One region of the Sphingobium chungangianum genome, then DNA from elsewhere that is predicted to be linked to it. Evidence: riboswitches for the same ligand, from Rfam matches in the RefSeq annotation. Region 1 holds a riboswitch; each other region holds the start of a gene.

Region 1 (5,041 bases):
GGGCATGGTCGTGCGCGCCATCGGTCATGGCAAGAAGGTCGGCGTGGTCCAGTTCGTGAAGGGCGCGATGACCACCGGAGAAAAAGTCGTGTTCGATGCGTTTCCGGACAATGTCACATTCAAGCCGATGGGCGAAGGCTTTACCTGGAACACGCAGGACAAGACCCGCGACATTGCGCTCGCCCGTGAAGCGTGGGACGAGGTAAAGCGGATGATCGCCGATCCCGCCTATGATATGGTGCTGGCAGATGAGCTTAATATCGTCCTGCGCTACGACTATCTGCCCGTTGATGAGGTGCTTGAGGCCGTGGCGAGCAGGGGCGAGATGAAGCATGTCCTTATCACCGGCCGCAACGCGCCCGAGGCTCTGATCGAGGCGGCCGATCTCGTGACGGAAATGACACTGGTCAAGCATCCCTTCCGCAGCGGCGTGAAGGCGCAGGCAGGGATCGAATTTTGATGAGCGGACCCGCTATCACCCCGATCGACAGCGCGCAGTTCGAGGCACTGGTCCGGGCGCGGCGGGATATTCGCCATTTCCGGACCGACCCGATCGATGAGAATGATGTCGAATGGCTGCTCAGCATGGCGCATCGCGCGCCGTCCGTCGGCCTGTCGCAGCCGTGGCGCTTTGTGCGGATCGAGACGGCGGAGTTGCGCGAGGGGCTGGCCTGCCATGTCGACCGCCAAGTCAGGGAAGCGGGCAAGGAATATGATGGGGATCAGGACCGGCTCTATCGCAGCCTGAAACTGCATGGGCTGCGTGAGGCGCCGGTGCTGTTCGCCGTCTATTGCGACGATGGGACGGAAACCGGCCATCATCTGGGCGCTGTCACCATGCCCGAGGCGCGGCGCTATAGCTGTGTGATGGCGGTCCATACGCTCTGGCTGGCGGCGCAGACACGGCGGATCGGGATGGGGTGGGTGTCGATCATGCAGCCCGAAGGCGTGGACGCGATGCTGGACATTCCGACGGGCTGGGAGTGTCTGGGGCTGCTGTGCCTTGGCCGACCGGTGAGCGAGGAGGATGTGCCGGAATTGGAGCGTCGGGGCTGGGAAGAGCGCACGGATTGGCATTCGGTGGTGGTGCGGCGGTAACTTGACCAGCTTCCCTCCGTTCGGGCTGAGCCTGTCGAAGCCCTTCACTTCTCTTCAGGAAAGAAAAGCCCTTCGACAGGCTCAGGGCGAACGGATGTTGGGTTGCCCCCTTTTCACCCCCGCAAGAAATCCAGCGCCAGCGCTTCAAACCGGTCCTTGTGTTCGATCATCGTCCAATGGCCGCAGCGCGGAAATACATGCAACTCCGCATTGGGGATGATGCGCATGGGCAACAGCGCGCCGTCGAGCGGGCTGACCTTGTCATCGCGGCCCCACATGATCAGCGTGGGCGCCTGAATCCTGCCCAGATAATCGATACGCTGAGATACGCCCGGCCCGCTCATCGACTGGGCGATGAAACCTAGTGCTGCGCGCGTGTACATTTTGCGGCTGCTTTCCATCGTCACCGGCTCCAGCGCCGCCTTGTAACGCATGTCGATCAGTTCGTCGGTGATGATCGATTTGTCGTAGACCATGGATTCGAGCCACGCGATGATGTTTTCCCGCGTCGGGTCCTCGATAAAATCGACGAGGCGGGTCAGCCCTTCATTGGGGAAGGTCGAGGTGATGTTGAAGCCGATCCCGCCAATCGTGATGTAGCGCAGCACGCGATCGGGATGCGAAGCGGCGAGGTGACCGCCCACGATGCCGCCATAGCTGTTGCCGACCACATGGGCGCGGTCGATGCCAAGGCCGTCCATCAGGGCGACAACCGCGTCGCGCGCCACGCCCACCGGATCGCCATCAACGGGATCGCTTTTCCCATAACCGGGCGCGTCCAGGATGATGGTGCGGAAATGCTGGGAGAAGAAGGGCAGGTTACCCTGAAAATTCGCCCAGCCGGTCACGCCGGGGCCGGACCCGTGGAGCAGCAGCAGCGCGGGACCTGATCCGGCTTCATGATAATGGAGCCGTCCCTTGTCCGTTTCCAGGAAGCGGCTGGTCGCTTCGAAGTTGAAATCGCTCATTTTTTTCCTCTCCATTCTACAATCGTTGATGAAGGCGTAGCGGTGACATTGGGTTGACGCAAGGAAGCGGTCCTTGGCCACTTCCCTTTCGCCCGCATCCCTCCTATGAAGCGCGTCGAGCCGGGTTCGTCCCGGTTCATCGATCGCGCCGGTGCCCCGCAAGGGGCTTAAATGGGAACGCGGTGCGGGAGGGTTTCCTCCCTAATCCGTGGCTGTCCCTGCAACTGTGAGCGGCGAGCGAGGCATGGACCGGCCGACCCTGAGAATGGGGCGGCCAGCCACTGGAGCGATCCGGGAAGGCCCCATGCCAAGCTGTGACCCGCAAGCCAGGAGACCTGCCGGAGCAAAGGTCGCTCTTGCCATGATCCAGGGGATGGTCACGGCTCGGTTCTCCGTTTGAGCGACGAATTTCGTGCGGCTACGGCCGTGCAGGCGTGCGGCCTGTCCGCCTGCCTGTGCGTGCCGTCCGTGTGTTGTGGCGCTGGTGCGGGAGTGCAGGAGCAATGCAGGAGCTGATGCGGCGTGACGCAGCGCGAGCTGGCGTGCGCGGCTGGTGCCCGACAGCATGGCGGCCGATGATGGCGGGCGACGGGCTGTTGGTCCGGGTGCGCCCGGCGCTGGGCCGGATGACCCGCGCACAGACTGTGGGGTTGTGCGAAGCGGCACTTGCTTTCGGCAACGGCCACATAGACGTCACCAATCGCGCGGCCTTGCAGATCAGGGGCGTGACGCAAGCGAAGCATGGTGCGTTGATGGGGAGGCTCGTCGCATTAGGGGTGGCGCATGCTGATTCCGGGCAGGATCGGCAGCTGCCGATGTTGATTAACCCGGATTGGGTCGCCGACGGCGACAGCGCAGTCATCGCCGCCGCCTTGGCCTCGCGCGTTGATGAACTGCCGGACCTGCCAGCCAAGGTCGGATTTGCCATCGATGCAGGGCCTGCGCCGGTGCTGAAAGATATTCCAGCCGACTTCCGGATCGAACGGTCGGCGAGCAGAGCGTTGATCCTGCGAGCGGACGGGCGAGGTCATGGCATTCCGGTCGATGTGGCGGACGCGGCGGACGGGCTGATCCGTTTGGCTCGCTGGTTCGTGGAGAGCGGAGGGTTGCAGGCCGGGCGCATGGCGCGGCATGAGGCGCCCCTTCCCTTCATGGCGGCGGAGCTTCCGGCACCTACCCGTTCACGGCGCGCTGCGCTGGCTGCCGCGCCCGGTCCTTTCCATGCCGCGCCCTTCGGCCGGATCGAGGCAAAAGCGCTGCTTGCCGCCATCGCGCAGTACACGCAGGCTGTGCGGATCACGCCTTGGCGAGGGCTGGTGCTTGAGGGCAGCAGCGCGCCTGCCGATGACCCTGACGACCCCTGCCTTGCCGCCGATGCTTGTCCGGGCGCTCCCGCCTGTCCGCAGGCGAGCGTTTCCACTCGCGACCTAGCCGCTCGCCTCTCTCCCCATGTGCCGGAACTCCATGTTTCCGGATGCGCCAAAGGCTGCGCCCGGCCGTCGCAGGCGGCGGTCGTGCTTACCGGACGGGACGGGCGCTTCGACCTTGCCCGCCATGCGCGCGCGGGCGCGCCACCGCTGCAAACGGGCCTGTCGCCCGATCAGATCATAGCCCTTCTCGGAGCCCAGTGATGCCGCATCTTTATGAAACGAACGCCGCGGAAATTTATCGCCAGTCCTTCCAGATGATCCGGGCAGAGGCGGTACTGGATCGCTTTTGCGCCGAAGAGGAACGGGTTGCCGTGCGCATGATCCACGCCGCGGGCATGGTCGGGCTCGCGCCGCATATCCGCTGTTCGCCGGACTTCGCTACGGCCGCGATCGCGGCGCTGGAGGCGGGTGCGCCGATCCTGTGCGACGCGCGGATGGTGTCGGAAGGGATCACGCGCGCGAGGTTGCCCGCAGGCAACACGATCCTCTGTACCTTAAACGACAGCCAGGTACCCGATCTCGCGCAAAAAATGAGCAATACCCGGTCGGCCGCAGCGCTGGAGCTGTGGCGGCCACATCTTGCGGGCGCTGTCGTCGCCATTGGCAACGCCCCTACCGCGCTTTTCCACCTGCTCAACATGCTGGAAGACCCGGCATGCCCGCGCCCGGCGGCAATTATCGGCTGCCCGGTCGGTTTCGTCGGCGCGGCGGAGTCCAAGGCGGCGCTGTGGGAGGCGCAGCCTGTGCCATGCTGCATCGTCGAAGGGCGGCTGGGCGGCAGCGCGATCACCGTCGCGGCCGTCAACGCGCTAGCGAGCGCAGCCGAATGAGCGGGACCATTCATGGCGTGGGCCTTGGCCCCGGCGCGCAGGACCTGATGAGCGTACGGGCCGACCGGCTGATCCGCAATGCACGCCACATCGCCTATTTCCGCAAGCCCGGCCGCGCGGGTCATGCGCGGAAGATCGTCGATGGGCTGCTGCGTCCCGATGCCATCGAATATGCGATGGAATATCCGGTGACGACCGAAATCCCGGTTAGCGACCCGCGCTATAATCAGCACCTTTCCGCCTTCTACGCCGAATGCACCGCGCATCTGCATGGACTGGCAGCGGCGGGCGAAGATGTGGTCGTGCTGTGCGAGGGCGATCCCTTTTTCTACGGCAGCTTCATGCATCTGCACAGCCGCCTGTCGCCACTAGCGCCCGTGCGGATCGTGCCCGGCATCACCGGCATGTCGGGCGCGTGGACCGCGAGCGGCACCCCGATCAGCTGGGGCGACGATGTGCTGACCGTGTTGATGGCGACCCTGCCCGAAGAGGAACTGGCCCGGCGCATCCATGACAGCAATGCGCTGGTCGTCATGAAGATCGGCCGCAATCTGGCCAAGCTGCGCCGCGCGGTCGAAGCGGCGGGCAAGCAGGACTGCGCCTGGCTGGTCGAATATGCGACGATGGCAGATCAGAAGATCACTCCGCTAAACAAGGCAGAGGCGATCACCAGCTATTTTTCCATCCTGCTGATCCACGGTCAGGGACGGCGGCC
Region 2 (5,041 bases), 820 kb from region 1:
GATCCCTTCCCACGCTGCAAGGATGATGTGGGCCGACCACGGCGCTAGATCATATTCCGCGATGTTTGATCGTGGATGGTTCCGCGATCGATATCCATCCCTCGACTCTTCGGCTGCACGGCTTTCGTGCAGCCGAAGCTTCTTGTCTTCTCCAGTCATGGCCTCTCCAGCTTATTCTTTTGGGAAGGGTAAGTAACTCGACGCCGCTGACAAGGTCCAACTGATCCTCATCACCACTAGAGTATTTTCCTATCGCATTCGCGCATGCTTGTGCATAGTTTTGCTCTTGGAGCAGCATGGGGGGTGAATGGAATGAGCCAGTTTCTCGATTATCTTCAGGCGCGGGCGGACGAGGAAGACGTGTCGGACTGGTTCCTGGTCAGTCAGGAGATGATTGACCAGTTCGCCGAAGCGACCAAGGATCATCAATATATCCATGTCGATCCGGAGCGCGCAAAGCAGTCGCCCTTTGGCGGGACGATTGCTCATGGTTTCCTGACGCTTTCACTCCTGCCGCACCTGTGCGCCGATGCGCGAGGCGACATCGTTCCCGACGGCGCTACTGAGATCAATTATGGCAGCAACAAGCTACGTTTCCTGGCGCCCGTTCGATCCGGCAAACGTGTGCGTGGAAGGTTCAAGCCGCTGGAGATCGTCGAAAAGCGGCCGGGGCAGATTCAGCTGACCACCGAAGCAACGGTAGAGATAGAAGGCGAGAGCAAGCCCGCGCTAATCTGCGAATGGATAACCCAGTTCCAGCTTTGATCCGGCAATCGTCGGAGTAAGCGGATTGGGCTATCCATTCAGGCGGCGGTGTTGGTCGCGTGTAGGCCGAAGGCCATGCGCGCGGCGTTGATGGTGTATTCATACTCCTCGCCGCCCGGTACGAGGTCGTGCCAGTTCTTGTGCGTGATCGCCGCGAAACTGTCCTGCCATATCTTGCAGGCGATCAGTTGTATTTCTGTTTCCTTGGGGGCGCGCTGTGCTTCCAGGCAGTCACGCAATATCGCGTGAAAAACGGCGCCCCTTAATGGTGCGTGCTTCATTGGCATCCTCTCCAGGCTACTGATTCTTTGTCCAGATTGCCGAGGGGGAAAATTGCATAGCGGCGAAAAGACGTCAACTACGTCTCAAAATTTCCACGGGTATTTAACATGTATTCTATTGTAGTTTGACCGTTGCCCTATCCACTTTTACTTTATGAACATCGCCGTTCATTATGTAAGCCATTGATTGGGAAGGCCGCAGGCTCTTTGTAGATGCGGCCTTCCCCAGCATCAGAAGCTGAACTTGATGCCGCCTCTCACCGTTCGCGGTTCGACCACGCGGCTTAGCCTCCCTTCGACAGGCTCCGCATCTGCGGCGGGAAGGTAGGACTCGTAATAATAAGCGATGTCCTTGTCCCCGCTGCCAAGGATGTTGAGCAGTTCGGCATAGACTTGCACCCGCTTGCCTTTCCAGGCGGCGCGGGCGTTGACGATTGTGCTGCCGGAATCGCGCACGCTATTGTCCTCGATCAGCGGCGAGGGGCCAAGGTGGCGGACGCGGATGCTGGCTTCCCATGGGTCAAGCACGATGGCCGCGCCAGCGGACGCGGCATTTTTGAAGGCGTTGGGAATATGGTCGCCATTGGTATAGCGGCTGTGGCTGGCGGTGTAATTGCCGTCGAAGGCGAGCCAGGGGAGCGGGCGCCAGAAGGCGACAAGCTCATAGCCGTGGCGGCGGCTGGCTCCGCTGGGTTCGACCGCATTTGAGTCGCCGACGAAACGCAACTCGCTGCCGACATTCAGCCACCAATAGGTCGCGGTGAAGGTGAAGCCGGGTAGTTGCAGGCGGCCGCCCAATTCCTTGCCCGTGCCGCGCACGAGCATCGGGACAGGCGTGTCGACATTGACCGCGCCGCGCGCATCGTTGGAATGAAAGCCCCGGCCCCAATTGGCATAAAGTTCGACATGCGGCGTGATTGCCCAGGCCGCCGACGCCTTGGGAGAGACGAGCGTGTCCGATCCGCTGCCTTCGCCTAGCGCGGCGGCGACGGCGTCGCGGGCGCGGACGTCGTAATGATAATAGTCGCCGCGCAGGCCGCCAGTGACTCGCAAGCCCGGCAGCGGCGTGACGGTCGCTTCGCCATAAAGGGCTGCTGAACCCTGCTTTACGCGATAGCGGCCGAGCGAGGATAGGAAGGCGCGGTTCGACGTGCGATTGACGCCGACATTGCCGATCGCGTCATAGCGATTTTCCGTGCCGAGCTTCAGTTGCAGTGCCGGGGCGATGTCCCAACGCTTTTCGCCGGTGAAGCCCAATACCCAGCGGCGGTCGAACTGCTCGATCTGCGCGCTGGTGCCGTCGGGATCGGTGTAGGTGGGGTTGGAGAACATCGTCCAGTCATAGAATTGCGCGTAGAGATTGGTGCGCCATGTCGGCTGGATGGTAGCGATGTTGCCGATGATGCGCGTCGTTTCCCCGCGCGCGGAAGGATCGGGCGAACAGAAGACATCGGGGCAGAGCGGCGTGCCGATGATCCGTTCGGGTATCTGCTCGGTCGGGCGCCATGTCGCGCGATAGGCGTGGAGCGTGGCGTCGATCTTACCGGCCCCGGCGGGAAGCGTATATTTGGCGAAACCTGCATAGTGGCGCAGATGTTCGGCCTCCTGCCACGGGCCGTCATAAGCCTTGGCCTGGGCGACGAGGGTGAGATTGCCTGCGCCCGCCTTTACCGTGCCGCCCGCCGCCAGCCTGCGCCAGCCGAAGGAGCCGCCCTCCGCCGCGACCCATGGACGGTCATAGCCGTCGATCGTGGTCATATAGGCCGCGCCCGCGAGCGCGAAGTCGCCGCCATCGGCGCGATAGGGGCCTTTGCGAAAATCCTCCCGCGCGATGATTTCGGGGATGAGTCCGTTGAGGTCGAGATAGCCCTGGCCGTGGCCATGGGTGCGGAAGTTCATCTGAACCCCGTCGATATAGGTGGTGAAGTCCGACCCATGGTCGAGATTGAAGCCGCGCAGGAAATATTGATTGGCCTTGCCGCTGCCCGAATGCTGGGCGGCGACCAGACCCGGCACCGCTTCGAGCAGTTCAGCGACGCGGAGCAGCGGACGGACGAGAAGGTCCGCGCCGCCGACGCTGCCCTCGCTTGCCGCATGAGCGGTGCCGACCTTGTCCTCTCCCCGGCCGAAGACGACGATGGTGTTCGCATCCTCGCCCGCGTCATTCGCATCGGCAGCGAAGGCGGGGAATGGGAGGAGCGTGGCGGTCAGCGCGCAGGCAGCGCGGTGGAGTTGATTGGGTAGTTTCACTTGATGCACTCCGGGCGTCTGGCGACACTCGGCGAGAGACCTGCCGCCAGACGGCGACCGGCGCGCGCCGACGGCCGGACGCCCCCAAGGCGACCGCCAGCGTCACCGAAGCGGCCTCTCGCCGCTCGTTCGTCGCTCAGACGGAAACTACCGTGCCGCGGCCATCCCCTGGACCAAGGCAAGAGCGACCAGACGCTGGCAGGTCTCCTGGCTCGCGGGTCATCGCTTGATGCACGGCCTTCCCGGGCCTCGCAGGATTTAGCGTCCGGCCCAGTGACTTGCCCCATCCCGCCTATGAGGTGGGGCGATGTGCATCGCGCTCGCCGCTTACAGTTGCAGGGACAGCCTTGGCTTGGGGAGGCGGATGCCTCCTTTACCATGTTCCCTTTTAAGCCTCTTTCGAGGCACCGGCGCGATCATGCCCGGGGGTTGCCCGGGTGACGGGGGGATAGCGGAGCTGTGGGGGTAGGGCAAGGGGGGTGGGTAGGGGGGTGGGGTGAGGTAACTTGCTCCCTCTCCCCTTCAGGGGAGAGGGTTGGGGAGAGGGGAGCGGCGGTCGTGCTTTGCGTTCCCCTCTCCCGCCTTCGCTATGCTCGGCACCCTCTCCCCTGAAGGGGAGAGGGGATGGGGTCTGGCAATCAGTTCAGCGTCGCGCCACGCTCTCGCTGGAGGCGCAACGCCATGGCTTGGTAGCGGACGGCGCGTTCATTGTGGAGGGCGATGGTGGCCTGGTCTGCGCCGCGAAGGCGGGCTTCCCTGGCCTGCCGCGCTTCCTGGGCGGCGCAGGCGGAAAAATGTGATGCGTCATTGGGGCGCATGGCCCTTATCCTCTCTCAATTTCTTATGGCTCGAACGATAACATCGGCCTGTTTCCCGCTGCCATTACGCAGGTTAACGCCGGAAAGCTTCTGTTTTTTGACAGCCTGCTTGCAAATGATTTCAGGAAGGGATTTCTGCGCTTTTCAAGCAGTTGAGCGGATGGCGCTAAGGGGCTTCTTGCTATCAGCCGCCCCGGTTCCACGATGCATCGCGGAAGGTGTCGCGCAAGAAGCCGATGAAGGCGTCTACGGCGGCGGGACGACCTGCGGCGCGGGGGTGGACGGCGTGAACGGCAAGGTCAGCGGGGCCTTCCCAGCTATCGAGGACGCGGACGAGGCTGCCTTCCGCGATCAGGTCGCCCACGTCCCAGAGCGAGCGCAAGGCGATCCCGACCCCGGTAAGGGCGAGTTCGCGCACGATTTCGCTGCTGTTGGTGCGGACATGGCTTTGGCCATCGATCAGCTTGCGCGCGCGGCCATTCACCAGCCGCCATGGCAATTGTCCATCGGCCGCGAGCAGGCGGTGGCGGGGGAGGTCGGCGATCTTGTCCGGAATGCTATGCGCGGCAAGATAGGCGGGGCTGGCGCAGAGGATGCGGCGGTTGGTGGCGAGATGATGTCCCTCCAGATGGAGAGGAATGTCGCTGGTGATGCGGATTGCCACGTCGATGCGCTCGGTGAGCAGGTCTTCATAGGCGTCGGACAGGTTGAGTTCGAGATCGACGCGCGGATGGAGGTCCAGGAAGCGGCCGACATGGGGCGCCACATGCAGGCGGCCGAAGGAGGTGGGAGCCGAAATGCGCAGCCGCCCGGACGCGCTCCGGTGCCGACTGGTGACGCGTTGCTCCGCCTGATGGATGGCGTCGAGGATGGCGACCAGGTCGCGATGCAGGCTGGCGCCTTCCTCCGTCAGGGCAAGGCGGCGCG
Region 3 (5,041 bases), on a different contig from region 1:
CCTTCCGCTGGGGTGGTGAGAAGCCCTTTGCCGATGGCCGCTTCTCCACCCCCGACGGCAAGGCGCGGTTGGTGCTGACCAAGCAGATGGACCTTCAGGAGCCGCTCAAGCAGTGGTCGATGACGCTCAACACCGGCCGTTACCGCGACCAATGGCACACGATGACCCGCACCGGCCTGTCGCCCAAGCTCGCCCGCCATCGCGAGGAACCGCTGGTCGACATCCACCCCAAGGATGCGGAGGAGCTGGGCATTTGCGACGGCGACCTCGCTCGGGTCCAGACCGCGCAGGGCAACAGCATCTTCCGCGTGGCGTTCAGCGAAGGCCAGCGCGTGGGCGAAATCTTCACGCCGATCCACTGGACCGATCAAGTCTCGACCGGCGGCCGTACCGGCCTGCTGCCCCGCCCGCTGGTTGACCCGCATTCCGGCCAGCCCGGCTTCAAATCGACGCCCGCCAGCATCGAAAAGGTCGCGACGGAATGGAAGGGCTTCCTCATCCTGCGCGGTGAACAGCCCGCCAAGGTCCCCTGTCTCTGGGCCACGAAGGTCACCGTTCCGGGCGGCGCGCTCTACGAAGTCGCGGGCAATGGCGATCCCACGCGCCTTGAAGCCTGCCTGCCCAAGGGCGACCGCGTCGAAGCCGTCGACATGACACGCGGCACCCGCCGCATCGCCATCATCCGCGAAGGCAGGCTGGCGGCGGTCCTCTTCGTCACCCGCACCGGCCTGCTCCCCTCGCGCGACTGGCTCATCGGCCAGCTCGAAGCCGAAGAGGTGGGCGCCTCCGTCCTCGCCGCGCGCGGTCCCGGCAACCAGCCCGACAAGGGGCCGACCATCTGCGTCTGCTTCGACATCGGCCTCAACCAGATCGTTGCCGCCATCCGCGACCAGAGCCTGGTCGACGTTCCCGCCATCGGCAAGGCGATCGGCGCGGGCACCAATTGCGGGTCCTGCCGTCCCGCGCTCGCCAACATCCTCGCCCAAATTCCGCAGGAGGCCCTTCATGCAGCCGAATGAATTGATCGCTCCCGGTGAAGTCTGGCTGGTCGGCGCAGGCCCCGGCGACCCGGACCTCCTCACCCGCAAGGCTGAAAAGCTGATCGCCGCGGCGGAGATCGTCTTCTACGACGCGCTCGTCGGCCCCGGCGTACTCGACCTGATCCCTGAGGGCGTCGAGCGGATCAGCGTCGGCAAACGCTCCGGCCGCCACAGCAAGGCGCAGGAGAGCATCAACGACCTGCTCCTCGCCGCCGCCAAGGCAGGCAAGCGCGTCGTGCGCCTCAAAGGTGGCGACCCCTCGGTCTTCGGCCGCTCGTCCGAAGAGATGGAGCATCTGGCCGCCGACGGCATCCGCTTCCGCATTTGCCCCGGCATCACCACCGCCAGCGCGGCGGCGGCGAGCGGCAGCGCCTCGCTCACCCTGCGCGGCAAGGCGCGCGGCCTGACGCTGGTGACGGCGCATTTGAAAGCCGGTGAGCCGCTCAAGCTCGACTGGGAAGCGCTGGCCCGTCCCGGCGGCACGCTCGGCATCTATATGGGCCGCGCCGCCGCTGGAGAGATCAGCCGCCAGTTGATCGCCGCCGGACGCGATCCCGAAACGCCGGTGATGGTGGCGGTGAACGTCTCGCTCCCCACCGAACGCCTGATCCGGGGCAAGCTGTCCGCGCTTGCCTTTCTGGTCGCCACGATCAGCGATGAAGACCCGACCCTGCTGCTGATTGGTGAAGCGGTGGCGGGAACGTCCATGCCTGTAGGGGTTGCAGCCAGCGTCGCTCTTCAGCTTTGAAGACCGGCTCTTTGCAACTTTTGCCCTGAGCTTGCCGAACGCCCCCGAACTTAGTTGGAAGGAAGGGAGGGGGCTTCGGCAAGTTCAGTTCGGCTCGCGCCAGCGCGCCAGATCCTCCGGCCGATTGATATTCGGCAGCACCAGTTCCGGCCGCTCCACCACCCGCGCGCCCACCCGCTCGATCCACCCGAAGATCGACCGATTATTCTCTTCCGCCAGATGCGCGTCCAGTTCGTCCGCGAGCGACGCAGGCCAGAAGCCCGCAAGCTGCTGCCCTTTCAGCACCGCCCCACTGTAACCCACAAGCGCCTCCACCAGCGCCGCCGGATAAACGGGCATGTCGCACCCCGTCGTCAGCACCGCGTCATAGCCCTGATCTCGCGCATGATGCAGCGCCGCGTTCAGCCCCCCCAGCGGCCCCATGTCCGACGCAGGCCGATCCGCCAGCCCCGTCAATCCCTCGACGCTCCGACCGCAAACCACCACCGCCTCCACCTGCGGCGCGATCGCTGCCACGGCATGCTCCATCAACGTGCGCCCGTCCGGCATTAGCGCCATCGCCTTGTCGCTCCCGAACCGGCTCGATCGTCCCCCGGCCAGTATCGCGCCCAGCAATCGCATCGATCCACTCCTTGGCAATAGCCTCACTTTCCCCTATGGCGCGCCGCGTGAACGGGCAACCGTTCGCGAAAGAAGATCGCGCCGGAAAGGGAATGCGGTGCGGACGGGATCACCGTCCAACTCCGCGGCTGTCCCTGCAACTGTAAGCGGCGAGCGCGATGCACAGGGAAACCCGCATGCCTTCAAAGGGGAAGGCGAGGGGGACCAGCCACTGGACCAAAAGTCCGGGAAGGCGTGCATCACCGCGACGACCCGCGAGCCAGGAAACCTACCGGCGCATGGTCGCTCTTGCCTTGGGTCCAGGGATAGGTCCGGGCACGGTGTTTTCCGTCTGAGCGACGAAGCGGCGCAGGGCCGCATCGGTGCGCGTGACGGGGCTGGCGTCTCTTCTTCCCGCGCACCGGCCGCTCATGCGGCAGGCCCTGGGCTCATGTCGCATGGCGCTCAGGGAAGACAGACATATGATCAGGACCGGAATTTCACTGCTGGCGCTCCTCGCCGCCACCCCCGCTCTCGCCGAAGATTCGGGCGAGATCGTCGTCACCGCGCTCGGCATCGAACAGCCTACCGATGAAGTCGGGCAGGCGGTGACCGTGATCGACGAAAAGACGATTGAAACGCGCCAGAATGTCAGCGTCGTGGACCTGCTGATCACCACCCCCGGCATCCGCTTCAACCGCACCGGCAGCCTGGGCAACGTCACCAGCGTGTCGGTGCGTGGCGCCGAAACGACGCAGACGCTGGTGCTGATCGACGGCGTGAAGGTCAACGACCCGAGCGGCATCGGCGATCAATATGATTTCGGCAATTTGCTTGTCGGCAACATCCGCCGGATCGAGGTGCTGCGCGGTTCCAACTCCATTGCCTATGGCAGCCAGGCGATCGGCGGCGTCGTCAACATCATGACCGGTATCCCAAGCGAAGGGTTCGGCGGCAAGGCGTCGGTCGATTATGGCTATGCCGATACGCTGAATGCGAAGGCGGATGTATCGGGCACCAGCGGCATATTGTCGGGCGGCGTGGGCCTCGCCTATTTCCGCACCGATGGCATCTCCGCTGTCTCTTCCGATTTCGGTGGCGCGGAAAAGGATGGCTATGAAAATATCACTGGCAATGCCCGGCTGAAGATCGACTTCACCGATGATCTGAGCCTCGACCTGCGCGGCTATTATATCAACGGCGATCTCGACTATGACAGCTTCTTTGGCACGCCGGCCGACAGCCCCGACGTCGCGAAGTCCAATCAATATATCGGCTATGCGGGCGTGAATTTGGCGCTGTTCGACGGCAAGCTGACCAACCGGGCGGCCGTTACCTGGTATCAGCAGGATCGCGATTATTATTTCGTGCGCGGCAACGCCCCGGACTTCGGCTATTCCGGGACGAACCTGCGCTTCGAATATGAAGGCGTCTATCAGCCCATCGATGACGTGAAGCTGCTGCTCGGCTATGAACATGAGCGGCCCGATTATGAGTTTTTCGGCTTCGGTTCGCAGGAAAGCCACCGCGCCAACATCGACAGCATCTATGCGCTGGCCGTGGTAAAGCCGGTAGCGGGCCTGTCCATGACAGCAGGGGTGCGTCATGACGATCACAGCCAGTTCGGCGGCGCGACGACGTTCGGCGCGAACGCCAACTACACGCCCAATGGTGGCGCGACCAATTTCCGCCTGAGCTACGGGGAGGGCTTCAAGGCGCCGTCGCTCTATCAGCTTTACGATACATTCAGCGGCAATCCGAACCTGAAGCCCGAGCGTTCGAAGAGCTACGACATCGGCTTCGACCAGAATCTGGGGAGCGACCGGGCGGTGCTGTCCGTCACCGGATTCTGGCGCGACACGCGGGACCAGCTGAATTACGACAATACGACCTTCACCTATGGCAATCTGGATCGCACCCGCGCCAAGGGCGTGGAAACGACGCTGACGCTGCGTCCGGTCGATGCACTGACCTTCACCGCCGCCTATAGCTATGTCGATGCGCGTGATCGTTCGCCGGGCAGCGCGGCCTTTGGCGAGCGCCTGCTGCGCCGCGCCGCTAACGCCGTCAGCGCATCGGTCGATTATGCCTGGTTCTTCGGCCTGTCGACCGGGGCAACCGTGACGATGGTCAGCGACAGCGTCGATCTCGACCCCGTGACCCGCAACCGGGTGCAGATTGACGGCTATGCGGTAACGGATATCCGCGCGTCCTTCCCGATCACGGAAAGGCTCGAAATCTATGGTCGCATCGACAATCTGTTCGATCAGGAATACGCCACCGCCTATGGTTATGGCACCTACGGCCGGTCGGCCTATGGCGGCGTGCGTGTCCGCTTCTGACGGTAGAAGGTGAAGGGGGTGGGCGACTGCCCCCCTTCATCGCAGGGGCGCGGCCTTTGGCTGCACCCTGCCTTTTGCGGCGTCCGCCTGCGCCACGATGCTGCGCGCGGCCTGCACATAGGCGGGGCCGCCGCACACGGTCCACGCTTGCGGTACGTGGATGCGGGGGATGGATCGCAGCACCGGGTGGTGCAGCATTTCCGTCCCCTGATCGACGACCTTTTCGCTGCCTTCTTCCACAATCAGATAGTCGGGCCTGGCCGCGATCATCTCCTCCAGCGGCACCTGCGCCAGCGCTGGCTTGCCAAGTT

The links. A riboswitch is a leader RNA that binds a small molecule or an ion and turns the genes downstream of it on or off. The one in region 1 is predicted to bind cobalamin.
Region 2: it holds a riboswitch for cobalamin, as region 1 does, so the genes downstream of both, ACWNC0_RS04085 (TonB-dependent receptor) here and ACWNC0_RS00535 (cobalamin biosynthesis protein CobG) in region 1, are expected to answer to the same signal.
Region 3: it holds a riboswitch for cobalamin, as region 1 does, so the genes downstream of both, ACWNC0_RS09140 (TonB-dependent receptor plug domain-containing protein) here and ACWNC0_RS00535 (cobalamin biosynthesis protein CobG) in region 1, are expected to answer to the same signal.

Annotation. Positions count from the first base shown of each region.
Region 1 covers NZ_CDRNIV010000002.1:66,002-71,042, reverse strand. The annotation lists gene cobO (cob(I)yrinic acid a,c-diamide adenosyltransferase) at 1-460, shown strand, start outside; gene bluB (5,6-dimethylbenzimidazole synthase) at 460-1,098, shown strand; gene ACWNC0_RS00540 (alpha/beta fold hydrolase) at 1,212-2,066, opposite strand; cobalamin riboswitch at 2,199-2,423, shown strand; gene ACWNC0_RS00535 (cobalamin biosynthesis protein CobG) at 2,582-3,697, shown strand; gene ACWNC0_RS00530 (precorrin-8X methylmutase) at 3,697-4,326, shown strand; gene cobI (precorrin-2 C(20)-methyltransferase) at 4,323-5,041, shown strand, end outside.
Region 2 covers NZ_CDRNIV010000002.1:887,914-892,954, forward strand. The annotation lists gene ACWNC0_RS04075 (MaoC family dehydratase) at 313-765, shown strand; gene ACWNC0_RS04080 (hypothetical protein) at 804-1,046, opposite strand; gene ACWNC0_RS04085 (TonB-dependent receptor) at 1,278-3,257, opposite strand; cobalamin riboswitch at 3,477-3,723, opposite strand; gene ACWNC0_RS04090 (hypothetical protein) at 3,935-4,114, opposite strand; gene ACWNC0_RS04095 (LysR family transcriptional regulator) at 4,299-5,041, opposite strand, start outside.
Region 3 covers NZ_CDRNIV010000006.1:457,518-462,558, forward strand. The annotation lists gene ACWNC0_RS09125 (molybdopterin-dependent oxidoreductase) at 1-1,019, shown strand, start outside; gene cobA (uroporphyrinogen-III C-methyltransferase) at 1,006-1,788, shown strand; gene mobA (molybdenum cofactor guanylyltransferase) at 1,873-2,409, opposite strand; cobalamin riboswitch at 2,452-2,699, shown strand; gene ACWNC0_RS09140 (TonB-dependent receptor plug domain-containing protein) at 2,871-4,730, shown strand; gene ACWNC0_RS09145 (ABC transporter substrate-binding protein) at 4,767-5,041, opposite strand, start outside.